2 regions of the Sporosarcina sp. P20a genome follow, and region 2 is predicted to be linked to the other one. Evidence: riboswitches for the same ligand, from Rfam matches in the RefSeq annotation. Region 2 holds a riboswitch; the other holds the start of a gene.

The links. A riboswitch is a leader RNA that binds a small molecule or an ion and turns the genes downstream of it on or off. The one in region 2 is predicted to bind thiamine pyrophosphate.
Region 1: another riboswitch for thiamine pyrophosphate. It lies ahead of CSV72_RS06600 (ECF transporter S component); the one in region 2 lies ahead of CSV72_RS05720 (thiamine phosphate synthase).

What each region holds. Positions count from the first base shown of each region.
Region 1 is NZ_PDYT01000004.1:53,302-56,487, reverse strand. Features, by position in the region: gene CSV72_RS06610 (multicopper oxidase family protein) at 1-711, opposite strand, end outside; gene CSV72_RS06605 (exonuclease domain-containing protein) at 897-1,469, opposite strand; TPP riboswitch at 1,656-1,767, shown strand; gene CSV72_RS06600 (ECF transporter S component) at 1,849-2,418, shown strand; gene CSV72_RS17220 (ABC transporter ATP-binding protein) at 2,440-3,186, shown strand, end outside.
Region 2 is NZ_PDYT01000003.1:31,295-34,480, reverse strand. Features, by position in the region: gene CSV72_RS05730 (thiazole synthase) at 1-684, opposite strand, end outside; gene thiS (sulfur carrier protein ThiS) at 681-887, opposite strand; gene CSV72_RS05720 (thiamine phosphate synthase) at 871-1,470, opposite strand; TPP riboswitch at 1,541-1,649, opposite strand; gene CSV72_RS05715 (phosphoribosylaminoimidazolesuccinocarboxamide synthase) at 2,064-2,744, shown strand.

The DNA of each region.
Region 1 (3,186 bases), on a different contig from region 2:
AGGTATATCATTTTTTCCGTATTCTTTAGGAATTTCTAATTTCGCTGAATTAGAATCCTCAATATAAATCAACCCTGCAAGTCCTTTGTATACTTGTTCGGATGTCTTGCCCTCTGGGTGTGGATGAAACCATAACGTAGCTGCCTCTTGTGTCACTTCAAATTCTATTAGTTCTTTTTCACCTGGTTTAAGTGTTTTATGCGGTCCACCATCTGCTTCACCAGAAACTTCTAAACCATGCCAATGAAATGTTGTTTCTTCATCTAATTCATTTATTGTGTGAATTTTTACCGTTTCACCTTTTTTAAACTGAAGAACTGGCCCTAATAGATCACCATTATAACCCAATGTTTCTGTAGTAACTCCATCAAATATTTCTACCTTACCTGTTTGCGCTTTGATAGTATATTCAGTTCGATCTGCCGCATCACTAGTTAGCAATGGTGGAATATTTAATTCATTTTCACCTGTCGAGTCTTTTAAACTCACTACATTGTCATGGCTCATATGTCCGTTTCCCATTGTAGAGTCATCCATCATGTGGTGATTTCCTTCGTTACTATTTTGATTCATCATGTGGTGATTTCCTTCGTTACTATTTTGATTCATCATGTGTCGATTGTTCTGATCATTCGATTGCGCATCGTCACTACAACCACTGATTAATAGTGCGCTCATTATAAACATAACGGTTTGAATTTTTTTACTCATCTATATATCCCCTTTGTCTATTGATTTCAAGAATAGTATAGCAATAACATATGGAAAAACTATGCACATGCGATAGTTTCAAGTGGTTTTAATTATAGAGAGTCGAAAAAATTTAAAAGATTGCACAACCGATTATCTATTAAAAAAGATGCCCGGAAGTACTTCCCGGGCATCTCTTACTACAATTAAAATCTGGATTTAGCTGGTTTCTTCATCGGCGCTTTATTCATCAAATAGGAGATGAATGTATCATCCACCAGATGAGGATTGGACGAGTTCAACAATACCGCAAGATTCTTTGCATCGTCGAGTGCTCTGTGAGCGTTATGCACTTGAATTCGGTGCGCTCTCAGCAATTGTTGCAGTTTACCATTCTCAAAGCCGTAATTTTTCCATTTGATTTGTCGAACGGAGCAATACCAATCCATGTCGAGCGTTTCAGGCAATAGTCGACTGACGAATCCCCTATCAAATGATGCGTTATGTGCTACTATACCATCTGCTTGATCTAGTATTTTCAGGATTCTATCCATATCCAGCGACTTTCCTCTTACCATTTGATCGGTAATGCCTGTGAGATTCGTAATGGTCGAAGAGATCGAATAGAACGGTTCTTGAAACTCGCAATACTCATCAGCCACCCAAACAATACGATTATTATCATACTCTCCAAGCATCACGCCTAACTCGATTACTTCACTCGCCTCGGCACTCATACCTGTCGTCTCCACGTCAATAAACGCTATATGTTTTGTCATGTAAAAACTCCTTTTACACTCTATTTACATTATATCTACATATAATTATGATCATTTCTATCCTTTTAGTATATCAGGATTTCCATACTATATGTTCAATTTAAACTGCCATCAATTTTGTAAACGCGTAGTAATTTCATAAGTTGCCACACAATTCAACGTGCTGTATACTAGGATTGCTTACATAATTGTCCGTACGGGTGCTTGAGAGAATCAGGCTGAGATAGCAGATTAATCCACTGCTGACCGTTAATCTGATCTGGGTAATGCCAGCGTAGAGAGCGTGATCGATGGAATTATACAGGAATCTCTTTCCTTCCTCGGCCGTCTGCTCTTCAGACGGCTTTTTTGTATAAAAAATAAGAGGGAGTGGAAGAGTTTGAAAAAGTTAAAGTTTACCGATTTATTGATCACCATCATGATCGGTGTGGTGTTTGGAGTGTTAATGAAGTTTTGGGATGATTTATACACGGTCGTCAAACCGATCATGCCTGTTGCGCGTCAACTGCTTTACGGTATGTGGTTTATGGTAGGGCCATTTGCATTTTTATTATTGCGAAAGCCAGGTACTGCATTCATCGCAAGTATAGCAGGAGCTTCATTGTCTGCGTTTGCTGGTCATGGTATTGAAGTATTGATGTATGGATTTGCACAGGGTCTTGCTGCAGAATTACTGTTTGCTGCATTCCGTTATAAACGCTATTCCATTATGATCGCTGGGTTAGCAGGTATCGCTTCATGTCTTGCAAGTTTCGGACTCGATTTAATTTATGGGTACGCAGCACTCGAAACATGGGCACTCATTGTAAAATACGGACTACGTGCTATTAGCGCGTTCATCTTCACAGGTATTTTCGCTGTATTTATTGTAAGAGCGCTAGAAGCTACAGGCGTGACATCGTTAATTCGACCTGTTGATAAGAAAGAATATACATTGCTTGATCAGTAAACGCGGAGGAATGATCCAACTATGAATAACATCAGCGTTAGCGATTTACGATTAAAGTTTCCAGGAGAAGATGGTTTGCTCTTTAAAGACCTCTCCTTCTCTGTTAGGCCTGGTGAAAAAGTTCTCATGCTCGGCCCTAGTGGTTCCGGGAAATCTACTTTACTCCAAGTATTAAGCGGCATTATACCAAACTCTATCGAACTGCCAATGAAAGCAACAGACATTCAGTTGCCTAACTCATGGGGATTCGTTTTCCAAGACCCGGATACACAGTTCTGTATGACCTATGTCGATGAAGAACTCGCATTCGTTTTAGAGAATCTTCAAGTTCCGCGTGAAGAAATGGCACTTCTTATTGAAGAGGTATTGAAACGTGTAGACTTGCATTTGAAAGACCCTCATATGTCCATCAATGAAATGTCGCAAGGTATGAAGCAGCGGTTAGCATTAGCTTCTGTATTATTACTGGAACCTGACGTGCTTTTTTTGGATGAACCCTCTGCCTTACTGGATCCAGAAGGCACGCAACAAATTTGGTCTTCTATTAAAGAAGCAACCGCTGATAAAACCGTAATTATCGTGGAACATAAAATTGATTTGATTGCTGACTGGGTTGATCGCGTAGTGTTGTTTAATGATCATGGGGTTATGATCGCAGACGAGTCACCTGCAGAGATTTTCGCAAACTTCCAGGAAGAACTGAAACGCTACGGTATTTGGTATCCAGGTGTATGGGAAGAATATAAAACTTCCCAAGAATTTCTATCG
Region 2 (3,186 bases):
TTCAATCGCGAGCTTCATTGCTTCCGCCATCATGATAGGATTGGCGGCTTCCGATACTGCCGTATTCAACAATACACCGTCTGCGCCGAGTTCCATCGCAAAAGCTGCGTCTTTTGGAGAGCCGACTCCTGCGTCAATGATGACGGGTACATTGGATTGCTCAATAATAAATGACAAGTTCAATGGGTTCAGAATGCCTCTGCCCGAACCAATCGGTGCAGCACCCGGCATAATAGCGTGAACACCTAATTCGCATAGTTTTCTCGCAAGTACTACATCGTCTGACGTATAGGGCAATACAATGAAGCCTTCCTCTAACAGCATTTCAGAAGCGCGTAATGTTTCCACGGGATCAGGAAGCAGCGAACGGCTACATCCAATGATTTCAACCTTTACCATGTCGCAAAGTCCGGATGCTTTGGCGAGACGTGCGATATGTACGGCTTCTTCTGCTGTACTCGCTCCTGCTGTATTTGGCAGCAATGTATAGCGCGTCAAATCAAGTCGCTCTAGGAAATTGGGCTGTGATGCTTCGAAAATATCCATGCGTCGTACCGCAAACGTCAGGATTTCTGCTTCCGATACAGCGACTGCTTGTTCCTGTATTTTAAATGAAGGATATTTCCCTGTACCTAATAATAATCGTGAAGAGAATTCTTTATCTGCAATTTTTAACATCTTCATCCGCCTCCTACAAAATGTATGATTTCAATTTGGTCTCGGTCCATGATCGGTGCGTCGTAGTGATCTTTCTCCAAAATCTCTTTGTTTTTCTCCACAATCAAAATGCGATCACCAAGTCCTAAATGTTCAAGTAACTGCTGAATCGTCCCTACTTCTGAAACAACTGAATACGATTTTCCGTTCAGATCAATCATTTTCTCCATAAGATACCTCTCCTATTCTATAACTTTGTAAGATTTCCAGTGAACGCATAGGAGATAATACGGCCGCACCTGCTACGTTATTTCGTTGTAAAATGGGCAGGTGATGCGGCTGAATTCCGCCGATCGCATACACGGGAACCGAACTACACTCAGCAATAGAAAACAATTCTTCCGTTCCGCGCGCTGGCAGTCCAGGCTTCGATGACGTCTTGAAAATATGCCCGTACAGGAGCCAATCAGCACCTTCTTGCGTAGCTTCCTTTGCTTCCTTCAATGAATGAATCGAGCAACCGAAAGTGAGCTCAGGAAATTTTCGATGTGCCTCCCGTAACGGCATACCATAACCAGTCAGCTGTACTTTTGAGAGGTTCAGTCTTCTAGCTAAGTGAGGTCTGGCATGAAGAATGAGCTTGTCGAGTGGAAATTCAGTACTGGCAAGACGCGTAACTAGATCTACTAGTTGTTCGTCTGTCTTGGACTTTTCCCGCAAAATGATGGCATCAAGAAGCGGTGCTGTCTGCAACAAATCTAGTGCCAGTTCATCAACCGAAAGACGGTCGTCGGTCACGCCAAGTAATTTCATTCATTCCCCTCCAATAGAAAAAACCACTTCCCGAATCGGAAAGTGGTAGAAATGTCGACAGAAATACATACGGAACGACTCGCCACTTCCCTCCGCAGGTGCTAACCTGTTCAGGTAATAAGGGTTTCAGAGCCACACTCTTTTCTCAGTCCTTGTGAAGGATTCCCCTAATGGTCAAAATATTTGGTTTTCAGAACTAGCGTATCATGCCCATGGTGGAATGAAAAGAGTTTTTTTGAATAAGTACTCATCCCGCAATTTAATTGCCGATATCGATTTCTACAACAATTACAGTGATCGTTAAGGATGCTTGTTTCTAGTGGAGCCAAATCAATATGTGTCTTGATGGGGGGTAGGTATTCTACTTAGTACGAATTTCAAATAGCGCTCCGAAAATAGGTAGAACGTAATTGTATGAAAGTATATGATAATTTCCTCCTCTTCAAGTGTATTTATTATCCTAAGTATAAGATTATTTTGTGAAATCTACGTTGAAGTCCGTCAAGTTTCGTCAAACAATACTTTTTCTTCTCGTCAAAGTGCTTTATACTGAATAAGTAGTACACATTTATGAATAGAGGAGAATCGTACGGATGAAATTAACCTATTCTGGTAAAACGAAAGACGTCTACCGCTTGGAAGATGGCCACGTGCTATTGAAATTCAAGGATGATGTAACAGGGGAAGATGGTGTATTCGATCCAGGTGCCAACACAGTAGGCCTGACGATTGATGGTGCTGGGAAGTCCGGACTTCGCATGACACAATACTTTTTTGAGAAATTGGCGGAGCAAAACATACCGACACATTACATCGATGCCAATCTGGACGAAGTAACGATGACGGTGAAGCCTGCTACGGTCTTTGGTAAAGGATTAGAAGTGATTTGTCGATACCGTGCGGTCGGAAGTTTCTTGCGCAGATTCGGTGCGTACGCTGAAGAAGGACAAGTACTTGATGCTTTCGTGGAAGTGACATTGAAAGACGACGAACGTCGAGATCCACCTATTTCAGAAGATGCTTTGGCCCAACTTCACATTTTGACGCATGAAGAATACGCAACACTTAAAGAATTAACTCAGCAAATTTCTGAAGTAGTCCGTTCAGAGATGGCCGAAAAAGGTTTAGAGCTATATGATATTAAATTGGAGTTTGGTCGTGATCCTGAGCGGAATATCATGTTGATCGATGAAATTTCAGGAGGCAATATGCGCGTTTATCAAGGTGATACATATATTGCACCAATGGAATTAGAAAAGATATTATTTTCATAAAATTCAACCGGAAACGAAAAATGTTTCCGGTTTTTTATATTCTCTCTCAGGCTATACGCTGACTGGCTTAGCTGAGTTTTACTTTTTAATCAAATAAATAAATAGATATATTTACTGTTGACAACGTTTTCGGAGTTTCCTATAATAGCAACCAGTGTCACAGGCGACACCTAGTTTGCTTCTTCGCCAGTGTGTGAACGTTGGTTGGATGAATGCGTATGGTAGTAAATTTTAGATAATGAAAGTGTCTTTCATATCAGCGAATCGTTAATATATCTGCTGTTTCCATGAACAAAAGCTCCCCGCTTTTGTAAAGGCGCTCTTTTTTGCTCTTCATACTGCAAGGCAGAAAGATAGCACCCATAGTAGCCAGCAAGAATCTCCATTTTGGCTTTTCTACGTAAGTACCCTTGCTATATCCGCTAGATTCATAACTAGAATC